Regions from separate parts of the Streptomyces sp. NPDC058964 genome, predicted to be linked through region 3. Evidence: predicted binding sites of a transcription regulator. Region 3 holds the regulator's gene; each other region holds the start of a gene.
The links. Region 3 encodes HrcA, which represses chaperone genes, less so after heat shock. Its sites were predicted from a motif close to TTNGCACTCNGNNNNNCNGAGTGCNAA; they were not measured.
Positions count from the first base shown of each region.

Region 1: the regulator HrcA is predicted to act here: its motif matches at 1,827-1,853, upstream of groES (co-chaperone GroES).
Region 2: the regulator HrcA is predicted to act here: its motif matches at 1,807-1,833, upstream of groL (chaperonin GroEL).

Region 1 is NZ_JBHYKH010000124.1:57-4,165, reverse strand. Features, by position in the region: gene ACFW2E_RS17600 (polysaccharide deacetylase family protein) at 1-894, shown strand, start outside; gene ACFW2E_RS17595 (polysaccharide deacetylase family protein) at 894-1,730, shown strand; gene groES (co-chaperone GroES) at 2,000-2,308, shown strand; gene groL (chaperonin GroEL) at 2,430-4,058, shown strand.
Region 2 is NZ_JBHYKH010000051.1:13,423-17,531, reverse strand. Features, by position in the region: gene groL (chaperonin GroEL) at 21-1,643, opposite strand; gene ACFW2E_RS09565 (cold-shock protein) at 2,033-2,239, opposite strand; gene ACFW2E_RS09560 (MoaD/ThiS family protein) at 2,671-2,946, opposite strand; gene thrC (threonine synthase) at 2,943-4,109, opposite strand, start outside.
Region 3 is NZ_JBHYKH010000028.1:16,188-20,296, reverse strand. Features, by position in the region: gene ACFW2E_RS05975 (MBL fold metallo-hydrolase) at 1-733, opposite strand, end outside; gene hrcA (heat-inducible transcriptional repressor HrcA) at 897-1,913, shown strand; gene dnaJ (molecular chaperone DnaJ) at 1,914-3,050, shown strand; gene ACFW2E_RS05960 (nitronate monooxygenase) at 3,140-4,109, shown strand, end outside.

The DNA of each region.
Region 1 (4,109 bases), on a different contig from region 3:
AAGAGGGCCGGTGTCCGTGCCGCCATCGCCGCGCTCGCCGTCGCCGCCGGAGTCTCCGGCTGTGCGGGGCAGGGCCAGGACAGCGGTGTGCGGCCGGCTCCGGGCCAGCAGAACCTCCAGGCGCCTCCCGCCCGCGCCCTCGACTCCTACGCCGCCCGTCTGAAGACCGACCGTGCCGCCCTCGCGGCCGCCGCCCGGCAGTGGGGCCTGGAGCAGGTGCCCCTGATGCCGCCCGCGCCGCCCGCCCACAAGCCGAAGATCAAGGCCCGTGACGGCTTCGAGGTCGACGGCCAGGAGGAGGACAACCTCCCCCCGGTCTTCACCACGATCCCCACCGAGCAGAAGGTCGTCTTCCTCACCATCGACGACGGCGCCGAGAAGGACCCGGCGTTCCTGCGCATGATGAGCGATCTGAAGGTCCCTTACACCGCCTTCCTGAGCAATTACCTGATCAAGGACGACTACGGGTACTTCAGGGAGATGCAGGCCCAGGGCATCACCCTCGACAACCACACCCTCCACCACCCCTATCTGCCGGGTCTGTCCTACGAGGAGCAGAAGGACGAGATCTGCGGCATGCAGGACGTGATGAAGAAGTGGTTCGGCAAGAGCCCCACCGTCTTCCGCCCGCCCTACGGCAACTACAACGGGGACACCCTGCGCGCCGCCAAGTCCTGCGGGATCAAGTACGCGCCGATCTGGGACGAGGAGGTCTACGTCGACCACTGGGAGTACCGCGAGGACGACGAGAGCCTGCACCCCGGCGACATCGTGCTCACCCACTTCCGGGGCCGCCAGGACTGGGACGGGACGATGGTCGACGACATGCGCCGGTTCCTGAACAAGGTCACCCGCGAGGGGTACGCGGTGGCGCGCCTGGAGGACTACCTGTGATCCGGCCGAGGGCGGCGCGGTGGCACGGAGCGCTGACGGCGGCCGTACTCACCGCGGCCGTCCTGTCCCCCCTCACCGGCTGCGCCCAGTCCGTCGACCCCATCGAACGGCTGGGCAAGAAGGCGGCCCAGGGGGTACGGCCGCACGGCCGCACGGCGGAGCAGGCCTACCGCCGCTGGGGCCTGCAGGCCCCGCTCGCCCCGGCCCCGACGCCCTCGGCACGCCCCTCGGCCTCCCAGAGGTCCGACCGTGACCTGCCACCGGTCCTCGACCGCGTCCGCACCCGCGACCGTGTCGTCTTCCTCACCTACGACGGGGGCGCCGAGAAGGAGCCCCGCTTCGTCGACATGGTCCGCGAACTGCGGCTCCCGGTCAGCGTGTTCCTCACCGGCAGCGTCGCCGGCGCCGGGTACCGCCACTTCGCCGGACTGCAGTCGGCGGGCGCCCGCGTCCAGAGCCACACCCTCGACCGCTCCTCGCTGCACGGGCTGCCGTACGCCGCCCAGCGCGCCGAGATCTGCGGCGAGCAGCAGAGCCTCGAGGCCCGCTTCGGCCACCGCCCCCGCCTCTTCCGCCCGCCCGACGGGAAGTACGACAGGACCACTCTGCGCGCGGCCGCCGACTGCGGAGTCTCGGCGGTGGTCCTGTGGCGGGCCGCGACGAGCGCCGACGGCATCACCTACACCCACGGCGCCAGGCATCTGCGCCCGGGAGACATCGTCCAGGTCGGCCCGGACGAGCCGGCCGGCACCACCCTGTGCGACCGCACGGTCCGCCTGCTGCGCCGGGCCCAGTCCCGGGGCCTGACGGTCGGTCGGCTGGAGGACTACCTGTGACATCCGGCTGACCGGGATCCACGGCCGCGGGGGCGGCAGCCTTCGGGGGGACATCTGGGCCAGGGGACCGAAAACCCCGCGCCGCGCCGCGGGCAATTGGCACTCCGCTTGACCGAGTGCTAATCGCGGTCATAGTCTCGGCTCTGGCACTCCCCCCTGGAGAGTGCCAACAACGCGACGGGCAGGTCCGGCACCCGCGACGACGGATCCACCTGGTCGCCACCTCAGACAGTTAACCCCGTGAGATCTCCGAAGGGGGAGGTCGGATCGTGACGACCGCCAGCTCCAAGGTTGCCATCAAGCCGCTCGAGGACCGCATCGTGGTCCAGCCGCTCGACGCCGAGCAGACCACGGCTTCGGGCCTGGTCATTCCGGACACCGCCAAGGAGAAGCCCCAGGAGGGCGTCGTCCTGGCCGTGGGCCCGGGCCGCATCGAGGACGGCAAGCGTGTCGAGCTCGACGTCAAGGTCGGCGACGTCGTTCTCTACAGCAAGTACGGCGGCACCGAGGTGAAGTACAACGGCGAGGAGTACCTCGTCCTCTCGGCCCGCGACGTGCTCGCGATCGTCGAGAAGTAATTCACCGCGAAGCACACTTAGTTGCTTTGAGCTGCGCCCCTGGCCCCGCGACCGATAAGTAGCCGGGCGCCCGGGGCGCAGTTTTCTTTCACCCAAGATTTCCGAGAGGGCTCACGCTGTCATGGCGAAGATCCTGAAGTTCGACGAGGACGCCCGTCGCGCCCTCGAGCGCGGCGTCAACAAGCTTGCCGACACGGTCAAGGTGACGATCGGCCCCAAGGGCCGCAACGTCGTCATCGACAAGAAGTTCGGCGCTCCCACCATCACCAACGACGGCGTCACCATCGCCCGCGAGGTCGAGATCGAGGACCCGTACGAGAACCTCGGCGCCCAGCTGGTGAAGGAGGTGGCGACCAAGACCAACGACATCGCTGGTGACGGCACCACCACCGCCACCGTGCTGGCCCAGGCGCTCGTCCGCGAGGGCCTGAGGAACGTCGCCGCCGGTGCCTCCCCGGCTGCCCTGAAGAAGGGCATCGACGCCGCGGTCAAGGCCGTCTCCGATGACCTGCTCGCCTCGGCGCGCCCGATCGAGGAGAAGTCCGACATCGCCGCCGTCGCCGCGCTGTCCGCCCAGGACCAGCAGGTCGGCGAGCTCATCGCCGAGGCGATGGACAAGGTCGGCAAGGACGGTGTCATCACCGTCGAGGAGTCCAACACCTTCGGTCTGGAGCTCGACTTCACCGAGGGCATGGCCTTCGACAAGGGCTACCTGTCGCCGTACTTCGTGACGGACCAGGAGCGCATGGAGGCCGTCCTCGACGAGCCGTACATCCTCATCCACCAGGGCAAGATCTCCGCCATCGCGGACCTGCTGCCCCTGCTGGAGAAGATCATCCAGGCCAACGCCTCCAAGCCGCTGCTGATCATCGCCGAGGACGTCGAGGGCGAGGCCCTGTCGACCCTGGTCGTCAACAAGATCCGCGGCACCTTCAACGCCACCGCGGTCAAGGCCCCCGGCTTCGGCGACCGCCGCAAGGCGATGCTGCAGGACATGGCCATCCTCACCGGCGCCACCGTCATCTCCGAGGAGGTCGGCCTCAAGCTCGACCAGGTCGGCCCGGACGTGCTCGGTTCCGCCCGCCGCGTCACCGTCACCAAGGACGACACCACGATCGTCGACGGCGCCGGCAACTCCGAGGACGTGCACGGCCGCGTCGCGCAGATCAAGGCCGAGATCGAGAACACCGACTCCGACTGGGACCGCGAGAAGCTCCAGGAGCGCCTCGCGAAGCTGGCCGGCGGCGTGTGCGTGATCAAGGTCGGCGCCGCCACCGAGGTGGAGCTGAAGGAGAAGAAGCACCGTCTGGAGGACGCCATCTCCGCGACCCGCGCCGCGGTCGAGGAGGGCATCGTCTCCGGTGGTGGCTCCGCGCTGGTCCACGCCGTCAAGGTCCTCGAGGGCAACCTCGGCAAGACCGGTGACGAGGCCACCGGTGTCGCCGTCGTCCGCCGCGCGGTCGTCGAGCCGCTGCGCTGGATCGCCGAGAACGCCGGCCTGGAGGGCTACGTCATCACCTCCAAGGTCGCCGAGCTCGAGAAGGGCCAGGGCTTCAACGCCGCCACCGGCGAGTACGGCGACCTGGTCAAGTCCGGTGTCATCGACCCGGTGAAGGTCACCCGCTCCGCCCTGGAGAACGCCGCCTCCATCGCCTCCCTCCTCCTCACGACCGAGACCCTGGTCGTCGAGAAGAAGGAAGAGGAGCCGGCCGAGGCCGGTCACGGCCACGGTCACGGCCACGCCCACTGAGGCATGTGACGGCTGCCGAAGCCAGACGAAGAAGCCCCCGTTCCGGTACCG
Region 2 (4,109 bases), on a different contig from region 3:
ACAGGCTGATCCGCGTTGGATCAGAAGTCCATGTCACCGCCCGGCATGCCGCCCGGAGCGGCCGCGGCGGCCTTCTCCGGCTTGTCGGCGATGACGGCCTCGGTGGTGAGGAACAGCGCGGCGATGGAGGCGGCGTTCTGCAGCGCGGAACGGGTCACCTTCGCCGGGTCGATGATGCCTTCCTTGACCAGGTCGACGTACTCGCCGGTCGCGGCGTTCAGGCCGTGACCCGGGGTCAGGTTGCGCACCTTCTCCACCACGACGCCGCCCTCGAGGCCGGCGTTCACGGCGATCTGCTTCAGCGGGGCCTCGAGCGCCAGCTTGACGGCGGCGGCACCGGTGGCCTCGTCGCCCTCGAGCTCCAGCTTCTCGAAGACGTTCGTCGTCTGCAGCAGGGCCACGCCACCACCGGCGACGATGCCCTCCTCGACGGCCGCCTTGGCGTTGCGGACGGCGTCCTCGATGCGGTGCTTGCGCTCCTTGAGCTCCACCTCGGTGGCGGCACCGGCCTTGATGACCGCGACACCGCCGGCGAGCTTCGCCAGGCGCTCCTGCAGCTTCTCGCGGTCGTAGTCCGAGTCGCTGTTCTCGATCTCGGCGCGGATCTGGTTCACCCGGCCGTTGACCTGGTCCGACGAGCCGGAGCCGTCGACGATCGTGGTCTCGTCCTTGGTGATGACGACCTTGCGGGCGCGGCCCAGGAGGTCCAGGGTCGCGTTCTCCAGCTTGAGGCCGACCTCCTCGGAGATGACCTCGCCGCCCGTGAGGATGGCGATGTCGCCGAGCATGGCCTTGCGGCGGTCGCCGAAGCCCGGGGCCTTGACGGCGACGGACTTGAAGGTGCCGCGGATCTTGTTGACGACCAGGGTCGACAGGGCCTCGCCCTCGACGTCCTCGGCGATGATCAGCAGCGGCTTGCCCGACTGCATGACCTTCTCGAGGAGCGGGAGCAGGTCCTTGACCGAGGAGATCTTGGAGTTGGCGATCAGGATGTACGGGTCGTCGAGGACGGCCTCCATACGCTCCATGTCGGTGGCGAAGTACGCCGAGATGTAGCCCTTGTCGAAGCGCATACCCTCGGTGAGCTCCAGCTCCAGACCGAAGGTCTGGGACTCCTCGACGGTGATGACGCCTTCCTTGCCGACCTTGTCCATGGCCTCGGCGATGAGCTCGCCGATCTGGGTGTCGGCGGCGGAGATGGAGGCCGTGGAGGCGATCTGCTCCTTGGTCTCGACGTCCTTGGCCTGCTCCAGCAGAGCGGCGGAGACGGCCTCGACGGCCTTCTCGATACCGCGCTTCAGGGCCATCGGGTTGGCGCCGGCGGCTACGTTGCGCAGACCCTCGCGGACCAGCGCCTGGGCGAGAACGGTCGCGGTGGTCGTACCGTCACCGGCGACGTCGTCCGTCTTCTTGGCGACTTCCTTGACCAGCTCGGCGCCGATCTTCTCGTACGGGTCCTCGAGCTCGATCTCCTTGGCGATGGACACACCATCGTTGGTGATCGTGGGGGCGCCCCACTTCTTCTCGAGGACGACGTTGCGGCCCTTGGGGCCGAGCGTCACCTTCACGGCGTCCGCGAGCTGGTTCATGCCGCGCTCGAGGCCGCGCCGCGCCTCCTCGTCGAACGCGATGATCTTGGCCATGTGAAGTGGTCCCTCCAGGACTGGGGGTGATTCCTTCGGACCGCGCCCGCGCCCGCGACGGACGGCTCGCGGACCCCGTGGTTCCTTGCCCCACTTGGCCTGCGGGCCTCACCGACCCGGTCCTTCGTTGTCACTCTCACCTTCAGAGTGCTAACGCCAATGATTAGCACTCGCCCCGCCCGAGTGCAAGAAGCGCCCGCGCAGCGGGCTCCTCGAGGGGTGGCGGCCGGGCGATGGGCGGGCGCAAGCGGCTCGAGGGAATCCGCAGGTGAGCAGCGACGTGAGCAGCGACGTCACCGGCCCCCGGGCAGCACGAAGGGCCCGTACCCCTGGAGGTACGAGCCCTTCGAAGACGAACGGCAGTACGTCGCTGTCAGTCGACGCGTGCTTCAGCTGGTCGCCAGCCGGACCATGTCCGCCTGCGGACCCTTCTGGCCCTGCGAGATCTCGAAATCGACCCGCTGCCCCTCTTCCAGGGTGCGGTATCCGTCCATCTGGATCGCGCTGTAGTGGACGAAAACATCCGCACCACCGTCGACCGCGATGAAGCCGTACCCCTTCTCCGCGTTGAACCACTTGACGGTGCCCTGAGCCATGCCTAACTCCCCTATTACTGGCCCTTGCACAGATCCACACTTCGCGGATCCGGGTCAGACCTCACCCCCCATTGGCCTGGGGGCGTGCGCCGGAACGCGTCGACCGCGGCTGAATGTATCTGTCCAACTGCCGTCTGCAACAGGTCAATCGGACGAGAATTCTGGACGCACCCGGTCCGGAATGTGGCGAGAATTCGCCTGAATTCGGGGCAAGTCGGGCCCCGCAAAAGGAACAGAAGCCGCATAAAGGCCGAGCACTTTGGCTACTTCTTGTCGGGCCTGCAGCATGATTCCAGGGTTTCCGCCCCGGGGATCAGGAGCGGGTTCCCCAACTGTACCGCGCTCAATCACACTGAATTACCCCCTCCGCTTCTCTCACGGAGGGGGCAATCGGATGAACACTCGGTAACCGCGGTTACCGAAGGTAATGATCAGCCGCCCGCGACGGCCGGAATGATGGAGACGCCGGCGCCTTCGGGAGTCGCCGTCTCCAGACCCTGCTCGAAACGGACGTCGTCGTCGTTGACGTACACGTTGACGAAGCGGCGCAGCTTGCCCTGGTCGTCGAGGACACGGGCGGCGATGCCGGTGTGGTTCTTCTCCAGGTCCTCGATGACCTCGGCGAGGGTCGCGCCCTCGGCCGTCACCTCGGCCTTGCCGGCCGTGTAGGTGCGCAGGATGGTGGGGATGCGGACGGTCACGCTCATGCGAGGCCAGCCTCTCGGAAGGAGTCCAGGTTCGGGCGGATGGTCGCGGTCAGGCCCGTGCCGGCCACCGCGTCCAGCGTCTTGAGGCCGTCGCCGGTGTTGAGGACGACGGTGGTCTTGGTCGGGTCGAGGACGCCGTCCTTGATGAGCTTCTGCGTCACGCCCACCGTCACGCCGCCCGCGGTCTCCGCGAAGATGCCCTCGGTCCGGGCCAGCAGCTTGATGGCGTCCACGACCTGCTCGTCCGTCACGTCCTCCACCGCGCCGCCCGTACGGCGCGCGATGTCGAGGACGTACGGGCCGTCGGCCGGGTTGCCGATGGCCAGGGACTTGGCGATGGTGTTCGGCTTCTGCGGGCGGACCACGTCGTGCCCGCCCTTGAAGGCCACGGACACCGGGGAGCAGCCCTCCGCCTGCGCGCCGAAGATCTTGTAGGGCCGGTCCTCGACCAGCCCGAGCCTGATCAGCTCCTGCAGACCCTTGTCGATCTTCGTGAGCTGGGAGCCGGAGGCGATCGGGACCACGATCTGGTCGGGCAGCCGCCAGCCGAGCTGCTCGCAGATCTCGTACGCCAGGGTCTTCGAGCCCTCCGCGTAGTACGGCCGCAGGTTGACGTTGACGAAGCCCCAGCCCTCGCCGGCCGGGTCGCCGATCAGCTCGGAGCAGAAGCGGTTCACGTCGTCGTAGTTGCCCTCGATGCCGACGAGGTCGCCGCCGTAGATCGCGGCCATGACGACCTTGCCCTGCTCCAGGTCGTGCGGGATGAACACGCAGGAGCGGAGGCCGGCGCGGGCGGCCGCGGCGCCGACGGCACCGGCCAGGTTGCCCGTGGAGGAGCAGGACAGAGTGGTGAAGCCGAAGGCGCGGGCGGCCTCCAGGGCCTGGGCGACGACACGGTCCTTGAAGGAGTGCGTCGGGTTGCCGGAGTCGTCCTTCACATACAGCTCACCGGTCACACCGAGCTCGCGCGCCAGGTTGTCGGCCTTGACGAGCTTGGTCCAGCCGGGGTTCAGGTTGGGCTTGTCGGCCACGTCCGCGGGGACGGGCAGCAGCGGCGCGTACCGCCAGATGTTCGCGGGTCCCGCCTCGATGCGCCTGCGCAGTTCCTCGGTGTCGTGGGCCGAGAAGTCGTACGCGATCTCCAGCGGGCCGAAACACTCCTC
Region 3 (4,109 bases):
CCCCCCACACCCCCCCCCCCCCCCCCCGGGGCGCGAGCGCGGCGCGCGCCCCCCCCCCCCCCCCCCCCTCGACCACCGCTCCGTGACCGGGCACGTACAACGCGTCCTCGCCGCCCAGGGCGAGCAGCCGGTCGAGGGCCGCGGGCCACCGGGACGGCACGGCGTCGGGGCCCGCCTGGGGCTCGCCGGACTCCTCGACCAGATCGCCGCAGAACACCACCTCCGGCTCGCCCGGCACCAGGACCGCCAGGTCGTGGGCCGTGTGGCCCGGGCCGACATTCGCCAGCAGCACCTGCCGGCCGTCGCCCAGATCCAGCGTCCACTCGCCGCAGACGAGGTGACGGGGGACGACGAGGGCGTCGGCCGCCTCCTCGGCCACCGCGGCGGGCAGGCCGTTGCGGACCGCGTCCAGACGCAGCTCCTCGCGATCGCGGGTGAAGACCGCGTCGACGCCCACCGCGGCGAACACCTCCGCGCCCGCGAAGGCCGCGGCGCCGAAGACATGGTCGAAGTGGGGATGGGTGAGCGCGAGATGGGTCACACGATGGTCCGCGAGCTCCTGCGCCCGCGCGCGCAACCGGGCGCCCTCGGCGAGGCTCGACCCGGCGTCCACCACGAGCGCCGTACCCTCCCCGAGCACCAGCCCCGCCGTGCAGTCCCAGCCCGGGAGCCGGCACCGCCCGACTCCCGCGGCCACCCGCTCCCATCCCAGCTCTTCCCAAGTCAGCGTCATACGGCGACGCTAGCCCTGACACCCCGCCCGGGTACGAACCTGCAGGACCGGCCTTGCCCGGTGCGTACCCCACCGCCGTACACTTGGCCGGGGAACGCTGGCACTCGTACGAGCAGAGTGCCAGGGAGGGCGTCGAGAGCACGACATTTCTGGAGGTGTGCGCATGCTGAGCGAACGACGGCTCCAGGTGCTGCGCGCCATCGTCCAGGACTATGTCGGCACCGAGGAGCCGGTGGGCTCGAAGGCGCTCACCGAGCGGCACAACCTCGGCGTGTCCCCGGCGACCGTGCGCAACGACATGGCGGCCCTGGAGGACGAGGGGTTCATCGCCCAGCCGCACACCAGCGCGGGGCGCATCCCCACCGACAAGGGCTACCGCCTGTTCGTCGACAAGCTCGCCGGCGTCAAGCCGATGAGCGCGCCCGAACGGCGGGCGATCCAGAACTTCCTCGACGGAGCCGTCGACCTCGACGACGTCGTGGCACGGACGGTCCGGCTGCTCGCCCAGCTGACCCGGCAGGTCGCCGTCGTGCAGTACCCCTCCCTGACCCGTTCGACCGTGCGGCACGTGGAGCTGCTGGCGCTCGCGCCCGCGCGGGTGATGCTCGTGCTGATCACGGACACGGGGCGGGTGGAGCAGCGGATGGTCGACTGCCCCGCGCCGTTCGGGGAAACGTCTCTGGCGGATCTGCGCGCGCGGCTGAACAGCCGGGTCGCGGGCCGTCGGTTCACGGACGTGCCCCAGCTGGTGGAGGACCTGCCGGAGGCCTTCGAGATCGAGGACCGAGGTACGGTCGCGACGGTGCTCTCCACCCTCCTGGAGACGCTCGTCGAGGAGAACGAGGAGCGGCTGATGATCGGCGGCACCGCCAATCTGACCCGCTTCGGACATGACTTTCCCCTCACCATCCGCCCCGTCCTGGAGGCATTGGAGGAGCAGGTCGTGCTCCTCAAGCTGCTGGGCGAGGCGAAGGATTCGGGCATGACCGTGCGGATCGGTCACGAGATCGCCCATGAGGGACTCAACTCCACTTCTGTGGTGTCGGTCGGCTACGGTTCGGGCGGCGAGGCAGTCGCCAAGCTCGGCGTGGTCGGACCGACCCGCATGGATTACCCGGGAACGATGGGAGCGGTACGCGCAGTGGCACGTTACGTCGGACAGATCCTGGCGGAGTCGTAAGTGGCCACGGACTACTACGCCGTTCTCGGTGTGCGTCGCGACGCGTCGCAGGAAGAGATCAAGAAGGCCTTCCGTCGGCTCGCCCGCGAGCTGCACCCGGACGTCAACCCGGATCCGAAGACCCAGGAGCGGTTCAAGGAGATCAACGCCGCCTACGAGGTGCTGTCGGACCCGCAGAAGAAGCAGGTCTACGACCTCGGCGGCGACCCGCTCTCCCAGGCGGGCGGCGCGGGCGCGGGCGGCTTCGGCGCCGGTGGCTTCGGGAACTTCTCCGACATCATGGACGCGTTCTTCGGCACGGCGTCGCAGCGCGGGCCGCGCTCGCGCACCCGCCGGGGCCAGGACGCGATGATCCGTATCGAGGTCGAGCTGGACGAGGCGGCCTTCGGTACGACGAAGGACATCCAGGTCGACACGGCCGTCGTCTGCAACACCTGCAACGGCGAGGGCGCCGCGCCGGGCACCTCCGCCCAGACGTGTGACATGTGCCGCGGCCGCGGTGAGGTGTCGCAGGTGACCCGGTCCTTCCTGGGCCAGGTCATGACCTCGCGCCCCTGCCCGCAGTGCCAGGGCTTCGGCACGGTCGTCCCGACGCCGTGCCCGGAGTGCGCCGGTGACGGGCGCGTCCGCTCCCGTCGCACCCTGACCGTCAAGATCCCGGCCGGTGTCGACAACGGCACCCGCATCCAGCTCGCCGGTGAGGGCGAGGTCGGGCCGGGCGGTGGTCCCGCCGGCGATCTGTACGTCGAGATCCACGAGCTGCCCCACTCCACCTTCCAGCGGCGCGGCGACGATCTGCACTGCACGGTGACGATCCCGATGACTGCGGCGGCCCTCGGCACCAAGGTGCCGCTGGAGACGCTGGACGGGATGGAGGAGGTCGACATCCGCCCGGGCACCCAGTCGGGCCAGTCGATCCCGCTGCACGGCCGGGGCGTCACGCATCTGCGCGGCGGCGGCCGGGGCGACCTCATCGTCCACGTCGAGGTCCAGACCCCGACCAAGCTCGACCCCGAGCAGGAGCGCCTCCTGCGCGAGCTGGCCAAGCTGCGGGGCGAGGAACGGCCCCAGGGGCAGTTCCAGCCGGGTCAGCAGGGGCTGTTCTCCCGGCTGAAGGACGCGTTCAACGGTCGGTGAGTCGTCACGCATCCGCCATGCATGCCCCTGGCACATGCCAAGGGACGGCCGGATTCGGACTTGTTCGGAGGACGTGACAACATGCCGTCATGTCCTCCGCACTGACCGATCTCTTCCCATATCCGATCGTGCAGGCCCCCATGGCGGGCGGTGCCTCCGTGCCGCAGCTCGCCGCCGCCGTCTCCGAGGCGGGCGGTCTCGGCTTCCTCGCCGCCGGGTACAAGACCGCCGACGGCATGTACCAGGAGATCAAGCAGCTGCGGAGCCTCACCGGCCGCCCCTTCGGCGTGAACGTGTTCATGCCGCAGCCGGTGTACGCCGAGTCCGGCACCGTGGACCTCTTCGCCAACCAGCTGGCCGGCGAGGCCGCTTGGTACGAGACCGAGCTGGGCGACCCGGACAGCGGCCGTGACGACGGGTACGAGCCCAAGCTCACCGTGCTCCTCGACAACCCGGTGCCCGTGGTCTCCTTCCACTTCGGCGTCCCGACCCGTGACGTGCTGGACTCCTTCCGCCGGGCCGGAACGCTCACCCTGGTCACCGCGACCACCGCCGAGGAGGCCCTCGCCGTGCAGCGGGCGGGCGCCGACGCGGTGATCGCACAGGGCGTGGAGGCCGGCGGCCACCAGGGCACCCACCGTGACGTACCGGAGAACGACGGCTCCGGCATCGGACTGCTCTCCCTCGTCGCGCAGATCCGCGAGACCGTGGACATCCCGGTCGTCGCGGCCGGCGGCATCATGCGCGGCAGCCAGATCGCCGCCGTCCTCGCGGCGGGCGCGAGCGCCGCCCAGCTCGGCACCGCGTTCCTCGCCACCCCCGAGTCCGGCGCGTCAGCGCTGCACAAGCAGGCGCTGACCAACCCCCTCTTCCCCCGTACGGAGCTCACCCGCGCCTTCTCCGGCCGCCCGGCCCGCGGCCTGGTCAACCGCTTCCTGCGCGAGCACGGCCGGTACGCCCCCGCCGCCTACCCGGAGGTCCACCACCTGACCGTGCCGCTGCGCAAGGCGGCCGCCAAGGCCGGTGACGCGCAGGGCATGGCCCTGTGGGCGGGCCAGG